2 regions of the Paenibacillus canaveralius genome follow, and region 1 is predicted to be linked to the other one. Evidence: riboswitches for the same ligand, from Rfam matches in the RefSeq annotation. Region 1 holds a riboswitch; the other holds the start of a gene.
What was found. Region 1 has a riboswitch for FMN ahead of ABC395_RS11540 (DMT family transporter). Riboswitches for the same ligand answer to the same signal wherever they lie in the genome.
Positions count from the first base shown of each region.

Region 1 (4,534 bases):
CCAACGCGGCGAGATCGTTGCGCAGCGTCCGAACCGGCCGATCTTCAACCGTAAGGCGGAGTTGACAAGGATGCGCGCTATGTTTGAAGAGAAGGATGCGGCCAGTCTGGCAGACGAAGACCATTGGTGGAGCCGCGTGCTTGAGCAACTGGAAGACGGATTGTTATAGGACTTAGAAGACAGGACCAGAGAAGAAAGCATTTGGTTTTAAAAAACAATAAGCTTGAAGACTATGCAGTTTGGGTTGCCATTCAGAATGAGTTCGGAGTTACTCTGGAACCAAAACTGATTATGTTGACGCACTGGAGTAAGTGTATCAACTGAGTAGTAGCTTTAAAACATTATTAGTTAACGACGGTCGGAATGATATTAATATGCACCGTGTTTAATCTTCAAACAAATTATATACATTAATCAAAGACGTCTAATAACACCATAATCATCGATAAGTGAACTTGTTCCAGATACAAATTCTATACATAAGTTCCCTTATTCACTGCACTTGCTGAAATTAAGGTAGATTGTTGAAGAGATTCCAATATTAGAACTATATTTCACATTAATTAATAACAACTATCATCATTTGGTATACAACAAATCTACTATATATGAATACCAATGTCATGGGCAATTTGGCCAAATTTTATATGGTGCGAAATAATATAAAAATCTGTATTTTACATGATAAAAAGAAACAAAATATGAAAACTAATTAATCAAGAAGCTTTTAATGTGAGCTATTTTTAGCCTCACTTTCATAATAAAAAGGTTGATAAAAAATATTTTCAAGGAACCAATTACCACTTGATTATAGAACGTGTGTTTGGTGTATAATGAATAATACAAACGAATGTTCGCCTATAAAAGAAGAGCAATATATCTTCTAAGAAGAAACCCACTAGTATACTTTTCGATGCGGTCAAACCTACTTCAGCAATACAGCGATTTGGTTGATCGTGTAGTATCGATGAAATGTTTATTGACCGCACATACACATTACAACTCTTTGCCAACTCTGGCTGAAGAATTGGAGTTAGAAATCCCAAAACAAAATTACAAAATCAGGGTTAAAACTGGGCCATGATTTTTTGATTTTGCCGAGGTAACTATGAGAGGAGTAAGGATATGAGCGTAAAGATTGTCCAGGGAAATTTAATGGAGGCTACTGAAGATATTATTGGCCATCAGGTAAATTGTATGGGGGTTATGGGAGCGGGACTGGCTAAATTAATTAAGCGTGACTATCCAGAGGCTTTTAAGCAATATAAACTAGCATGCAGCAACAAAGGAGAGTTACTAGGTCGCTGTCAGATCGTTTCAACAAAGAATAAAAAATGCATTGCTAATTTGTTTGGACAATACGGATATGGAGTTCAAAAAAGACATACAGACTATGTTGCATTGCGTGGTGCATTAAATGAATTAAAGTCTTTGGCGATGAAGTCAGAACAGTCGATTGCTCTGCCCTACAATATTGGATGCGGATTGGCTGGTGGGGATTGGGATATTGTAGAACAAATCATTGAGGAAGTTTTCATTGATTACGATGTGGCACTATATAAGTTCGAATGAAAGTAGGAAAAGTATCGGGAAATGCGCTTTTCAGTTGCTTAGAAAGCAAAGAAAGCAGAGCATAAACCCCTTGCTTTTTTTATTTTAGAGTGTTAATATTTCAATTACAGTTAAGTGTCCTACGGTAAAAATTTGGCAGGATTTCGGTAGGATTCTGGTAGGATTTCGGCAGGATTTTGTCCGGAAATCAGATGATATCTGAGGCAACGCAGGTCATCAACTGTAACGGAGATTTGCCAAAAATCCAGTAATATCAAGGGTTTCAGCAACGAAACGACTACCAAAGGTCATCAAAAGGACATACGAAATTGAATATTGAACCTTCGGGGTAGGGTGAAAGTCCCAACCGGCGGTGATGGGTACGCAAGTACCTTAAGCCCGCGACTCCCGGCTGTTATGGCCGGGACTGACTTGGTGCGACTCCAAGGCCGACGGTAAAGTCCGGATGGGAGAAGGTGAAAAGCAGCTTCATTAAAATATACATTTTAATGAAGTCTGTTTGTCGATGCCCCCGTTGAATTTCCAGCGGGGGCATCGTCTCTTTTCAGAAGGTTCAATTCAAAACATTCCACAGGGGGTTTTTGAATTGGAAAATGCTTTAGGTCTCAACGGAAAGTCCGCTTTAACGAAGGGAAAAGGGATCAACGGCATCTGGTATGTCGCGCTGGGCGCCACGCTTTGGGGACTCGATCCGCTTTTCCGCATCCTGCTGCTGAAAAGCTTAACCTCGGCACAGATCGTGTTCATCGAACATCTGCTGCTCGCCTGCTACGCGCTTCCGGTCCTGATAAGATACCGTGAACAGTTGACCGGGAAACTGACGCTGGCTGTCATCGGCGCGCTGCTGTTCATTTCCTGGGGCGGTTCGGCAATCGCCACGATTTTGTTCACGTCGGCGTTTGCCCACGGAAGTGCGAATGCCGTTCTGCTTTTACAAAAGCTTCAGCCCTTATTCGCGATTACCCTGGCACGCGTACTGCTGAAAGAAGCATTGCCGGCCCGCTTTTTTAAATATATCGTATTCGCCCTCGCAGGCACCTATTTGCTGACGTTCGGGTTTCAATCCCCGTCGCTGGGCCTCAAAGATCTGGGCACCATGAGCTGTCTGCTGTCGATACTGGCCGCGATTCTCTGGGGGGGATCAACGGTCATGGGCAAATATTTGCTGCAAAAAAATCTCGATTTCCCGATCGTAACTTCGCTCCGGTTTTTACTGGCCATTCCGCTGCTGTTTATCGTTCTCATGGCGAGCGGGGATGCCTGGCAGCTTCACAAAGGAACGGGCGAATGGGCACTTATCATCGTGAACATGCTGTTCCAGGCGTTTTTCCCGGGACTGATCAGCATGCTGCTGTACTATAAAGGGTTGTCCTCGACAAAGGCGTTTCTCGCGACAATCGCGGAATTGTCTTTCCCGGCCGTAGGTGTCCTAATCAACTGGCTCGTATTCGATCAGGCCCTGACAATCGGGCAGCTGGTAGGCTTCCTTCTGATCTGGTCCACGCTGTGGTTTATGGGACGCACTCCCGAAAGCAAAGACACCGCGTCCGCTGCCAAAGAGAAGCTCGACGCCTCGACCGTGTAATTGCAGCGCGTTAAAAAGACTGCCGATAAGGCAGTCTTTTTTTGTGTCCGCTTAGGAGAAGATCCTTCCTATTTGGCCCAAGGCCAGCGGAATGAAGGCAGACGCATTCGGTGGTATAGCCGGATTTGCGGAAGGATGCTATGCTGAAACAAGCGGGTACCATTATTTAACATAACTGATCCTTATAAACGAGGTGTATCACTTGCAAAGAACGAATTTGCTCGATGAACTTTACGCCCTTCATCCCAATGAGACCAAAGGTCTGCTTCTGCAGATACTGGAGCAAGCAGAGCGTTACGACGAATTGCTGGAGAAAGAGCATACGCTCCAAAAACAAATTTTAGAGATATGGAACGGACACTTGGCCAGAAAACGGGCAGAAACCGAAGGGAAACGGGGCCATGTTCACATTGTGATGGGACTGTCCGACGCGGGAGCTTTAAAATGCGCGCTCAGCACACTCGGCCGGAGGAAAGAAAGCGAGATACTCGCATTCAACGACTGTTTTTCCGAAGGACCGATTTCGAAGCTGGAGACGGAGGAAGGGCGAAAGTACCGGTTGGAATGGATATCCGAACGTTTCAGGGGATACATGCATGCCCAGTTTACCGGAATCCGGCATGGTTTAGATACCGTGCTGGAAGCATTGCGCGGCATACCGGCCGATAAGGAGATTACGATCTGGACAGGCTGGCACGCCCATGAGCAGATCGGGATGCGTCTTGCCCTCGCTGTCCTCGGGGACGTGCCGAATCATGTCTATATCGGCCATATTTCCGAGTTGTATGAAGAGATAGCGGGCCGTTTTGATCCGGTACCGCATTCCTACGCATTCGGTTTTCTGACCATGGAAGCGATTGAAGAAATCGTTCGTTTGCATGAAGAGCGGAAACAGCCTTTATCCTTGGAGGCGCGGCAAGCTTACATCCGGGAATGGGAGGAGCTTTCGGCAACGAAAGCGAAGCTTCATCTCTGGTCGGACGGCAAAATAGTGCAGGCTGAAGAAGACATCTATGACGAAGCGCTTATGACACTCGTCGGACAAATGCTGCGCGGCGGAATGGATGGCGAACAGAAATTCATCCCGGCCAACCGGGTGATTATGGAGGCGCTGGAGCGCTGGGAGAACGCAGTTATGGTTGAATTTATCGAATACCGGCTGTGGACGTTAATTAGCGGCGGGCGGTTGAAGTTCAAAGGAGTGCCGGCGGCCATGCAATCCTATGGAGTGGCTTTGGCCGAGTCGCCTTGATAGGCAAAAAACTCTTCGGCTGTTATGGAGTGGACGCGAAACCCGGGGCTTGAAAAACGACGGCGGCAAGAGAGAGCAAGAGAGGAGATCTGAGGCATTGAGAAGGCTTAGAGAGCAGGAGACGG
Region 1 covers NZ_JBDFMM010000001.1:2,497,363-2,501,896, forward strand. Annotated here, with positions in the region: gene ABC395_RS11530 (SUKH-4 family immunity protein) at 1-169, shown strand, start outside; gene ABC395_RS11535 (macro domain-containing protein) at 1,126-1,572, shown strand; FMN riboswitch at 1,888-2,033, shown strand; gene ABC395_RS11540 (DMT family transporter) at 2,159-3,157, shown strand; gene ABC395_RS11545 (DUF1835 domain-containing protein) at 3,360-4,409, shown strand.

Region 2 (4,534 bases), 630 kb from region 1:
AAGCCCATACGCACGAATATATTTCCACCGGCCAAATCGATTCGAAGTTCGGATTCGACCTCGGGAACGGGGCCGCTTTCGAAGCGGTCAAAGAATCCGCCGCGGCGGATCATCTGCTATTGCTCGGCGTACATTCCCATATCGGCTCGCAAATTTTCGAGGTCGAAGGTTTCCGGGTGGCGGCCGAGAAGGTGGCCCAGTTCGCTTCGCAGGTAAGGGATGAGCTGAACGTGGTTTTCTCGGTCATCAACCTGGGCGGCGGCTTCGGAATCCGCTATGTGGAAGGTGACACGCCTCTGCCGATGTCGACTTACGTCGAAGCGATCGCGGAAGCGGTCAAAACCCGCTTCGAGGCCGTATCTTATCCGATGCCGGAGATTTGGATCGAACCGGGCCGGAGCATCGTCGGCGATGCCGGAACGACTCTATACACCGTAGGAACGAACAAGGACATTCCCGGTGTTCGTAAGTATGTTTCTGTAGACGGTGGCATGACGGATAATCCGCGTCCGGCCCTGTACCAGTCCCAGTATGAAGCGATGCTGGCGAACCGGGCTTCGGAGGCTTCACAGGAGACGGTATCCATCGCGGGCAAGTGCTGCGAAAGCGGCGATATGCTGATCTGGGACGTGGAGCTTCCTCTTGTGCAGTCGGGAGATATTCTGGCCGTTGCCAGTACGGGAGCCTACAATTACTCCATGGCCAGCAACTACAACCGGATCCGCAGACCTGCCGTCGTTTTCGTAAAGGACGGAACGGCCGACGTTGCGGTCAAACGGGAAACGTATGAAGATCTGGTCCGCAACGACGTCGTGCCGGAACGGATGAAACAAATTCAGCCGGTCCGCTGAAGTCCCGATATCCGGGAAACCCTCCCGGAACGGCCAGCAAGCCGGAGGGCTGCCCTCCGGCTTGTTTATTTGTACATCCATTCAATATGGAGTACAATGAGAGAGATTGCTTCACAATCATGTACCCCGCAATCCAAGCAGGAACCGATACATAAAAGGAGAGTGTCCCACATGGCAAAACAAGCGAAAATTACGATGGCAGGCGGCGGCGAAGTGCTGATCGACCTTTTTGAAAAGGATGCCCCCAATACGGTGGCAAACTTCGAGAAGCTGGCTAATTCCGGTTTCTACAACGGACTTAATTTCCACCGCGTCATCCCGGGCTTCGTAGCCCAAGGCGGCTGCCCGCAAGGCACCGGTACAGGCGGTCCCGGATACACGATCGACTGCGAAATCAACCCGAACAAGCATGAGCGCGGAACGCTTGCAATGGCCCACGCCGGCCGCAATACGGGTGGCAGCCAGTTCTACATCTGCTACCAGCCGCAGCCTCATCTTGACGGCCAGCACACGGTTTTCGGCAAAGTAACCAAAGGCATGGAATACGTGGATGCGTTCAAAGGCCGCGACACGATGGAGAAAGTCGAAATCGTCGAAGTGTAAGAATTGAACCCGAAAGCCCCTGATCAACCGCTGAAATATAGCGGCCGGTCAGGGGCTTTTTATAATCAGGGCGTCGCGGCGTATTTCCGCGTACGCGACATCCAGCAGGGAATCCACGCCGGCTAGATCGAGTTGATGCCAGAGCCGGGCTTTGTCCCACCCGCTTGCCTTTAATCCCTCGGGGAGGACACGTCCGCGAACGATAACAGGAATCGCGCGATTTTCGCAGCGGCATAGCTCTGCAAAACCGATCTTCGTCATATTTCGGGCCGCATTCAAATCATGTAAGGAAAAATCTGTGTACCGGTGCATTGTATTCGCTTTCCCTCCGTAAAAGTTGATCGCCCGGAAAAGTCGGAACGGCAGGAACAATCGGATGAGCTGTCTATTCCGCATGATCAGCATGTCCCGAAGGACCGACCGCTCGCCTCTCCGCTTCAAGTTCCGTTGTGATACGGCAAACAAGAATCATTCCCTGATCAATCTCAACTTCCCATTCCGAGCGATATCACTATGACCGTTCTTATTCAGCCATTCCCGGCAGGGGGTGTTCTTATACCGTTTTCCGAGCGGACTAGTCAACTTGACACTTGCATTTTGGAAATGACAATGGTACTATTCAGTCAACAATCGAATAAGATTGAATCAATCCTTCGGGGCGGGGTGGAAGTCCCTACCGGCGGTGTTGCCGCAGTACCGGTTATCCGGTCTGCAGTTCAGTCCGTGACCCGGCTTGTCTGATTTTAAGCGTTCCGACGCGGGACAATCCGGCTGACTTGGTGAGAGTCCGAGACCGACAGTTAAAGTCTGGATGGGAGAAGGAGAACGAAACGATTCAGTCTGCATACGAAGCTTTACCTGCATTCGCGCGGAAAGAGCTTGTTTAAGTACATACGCTGCCCTTTTCCGGCCGGCTTATTTGTGCTAGAAAGTTCCGGAGTTCATACGCAGCGGCATAAAAGACAGCGGGTCCGCAGGGCCTTGGCTTGCGCTTTTTTCCACTGCCGTTGATGCCGATGGCATTTTTCCGCATAACACGAATGTCAGGCAGAAGCACGCTTCTTTGGCATACCTGCCGGAGAATTTTCGTAACCGGTCCCCCAGGGCCCGGAGGTACTTTTTTGTGCCCGCAGACTGGCTTCACGCACGTTCTTGCTATTCCAACCAACGCCCTTGTCCGAAACGGACAGGGGCTTTTTCAGGTTCAACATTTTGGATCAAGCGGGAGAAACTAAGACTAAACGCAGGCGGCAAGCCGGCAAGCTTGACGAATAGGGCAAGGAAGAGCCTGTCCCGGGCCTTTCCCGGCAAGAAAGGAGAACGATCATGCTTCAACCTCTGCAGGACGAAACTTATATGCGCGTGGCGCTGCAAATGGCCCAGGCTGCGCTCGGCCAGACGGGCATCAATCCCGTCGTCGGCTGCGTCGTCGTTAAAGACGGCCGCATTGTCGGCATGGGCGCCCATCTGAAGCGGGGCGAAGGCCACGCCGAAGTGCACGCGCTGCAGATGGCCGGCGTCGAAGCCGAAGGCGCCACGGCTTACGTCACGCTGGAGCCGTGCAGCCACTATGGCAAGACGCCTCCGTGCAGCGACCGGCTCATCGAAAGCGGCATCCGCCGCGTCGTCGTCGCTGCCGTAGACCCGAACCCGCTGGTGGCGGGATCGGGAATCGCGAGACTGCGGAGCCGGGGCATCGCTGTCGAGGCCGGGCTGCTCGCGGACGAGGCGAACGCCTTGAATGAGGCGTTCAACAAGTTCATCGTGACGAGGCTGCCTTTCGTCACGATGAAATCCGCGAGCACGCTCGACGGCAAGATCGCCGCCAAAACCGGCGACAGCAAGTGGATCACCGGGGCGCCAGCCCGCGAGCTTGTTCACGCGATGCGGCACCGCCACGCCGCGATCATGGTCGGGATCGGCACGGTGCTTGCCGACGATCCCGAGCTGACCACCCGGCTGAGCGTGCCGGCGCTCCACCCGCTGCGAATCGTGGTCGATTCGCAGCTCAGGACGCCGCTGTCCGCGCGGGTGCTGCGGCGTCAGGATGAGCGGCCGACGCTCATCCTGACCACAGCCGGCGCCGATCCGGCCAAGCGCGAAGCGCTTGAGGCGCTCGGCGCCGAAGTGCTGGCGTGCGGCGGCCCGCACGTCGATCTCCCGCTCGCGATGCAGCTGCTTGGCGAGCGGGAGGTGCCCTCCGTCCTCCTGGAAGGCGGAGGACGGCTCAGCGGGGCGATGCTGGAAAACCGCCTGGTGGACAAGGCGGTGCTGTTTTTCGCCCCGAAATGGATCGGCGGCGGGCCGGAGGCGCCGGACAACGCGTCTTTCGCCGGATTCGGCCGCATGAGCGAGGCGATCCGGCTCGCGCGGATGACCGTCGACACCGTCGGCGAAGACGTCTGTCTCACGGGTTACCCGCAGTACGCCGAGGAGGAGGCTTCATCATGTTTACCGGATTAATCGAAGAAATCGGCGTCATGCGCCGGATACACAAGCAGGGGCAGGCGATGGTCCTGACCCTCGGCGCGCGCCTAGTGCTGGAAGATGTGAACCTCGGCGACAGCATAGCCGTCAACGGCGTCTGTCTGACCGTCGTCGCTTATGACAAGGAAACCTTTTCCGTCGACGTCATGCCGGAGACGTACCGCAAAACGAACCTGGCCGCGCTCCAGACGGGAGCACGCGTCAATCTGGAACGGGCGATGCCGGCGAACGGCCGTTTCGGCGGCCATATCGTGCAGGGACACGTGGACGGCACGGCCCGGATCCGGGCCAGAACGCCGGAGGAGAATGCGGTCGTCTACAGGCTGGAGCCGGATGATCCCGCTATCCTGCGCTACATGATCGCGGGCGGCTCCATTACGATCGACGGCATCTCGCTTACGCTTACGGATGTGACGGACAGCACGTTTGCGGTATCGATCATTCCGCATACGCTGGCCCAAACGGTTCTTCAGGATAAACAGCCCGGGGACGGCGTGAACATCGAATGTGACGTGCTTGGGAAATATATTGAAAAGCTGCTCCGCACGGGTACGGGCGGGGGGATACATTCCCGCGCCGGACAGGACGGACTG
Region 2 covers NZ_JBDFMM010000001.1:1,867,584-1,872,117, forward strand. Annotated here, with positions in the region: gene lysA (diaminopimelate decarboxylase) at 1-851, shown strand, start outside; gene ABC395_RS08755 (peptidylprolyl isomerase) at 1,023-1,454, shown strand; gene ABC395_RS08760 (hypothetical protein) at 1,503-1,766, opposite strand; FMN riboswitch at 2,100-2,281, shown strand; gene ribD (bifunctional diaminohydroxyphosphoribosylaminopyrimidine deaminase/5-amino-6-(5-phosphoribosylamino)uracil reductase RibD) at 2,781-3,917, shown strand; gene ribE (riboflavin synthase) at 3,902-4,534, shown strand, end outside.
Region 2: another riboswitch for FMN. It lies ahead of ribD (bifunctional diaminohydroxyphosphoribosylaminopyrimidine deaminase/5-amino-6-(5-phosphoribosylamino)uracil reductase RibD); the one in region 1 lies ahead of ABC395_RS11540 (DMT family transporter).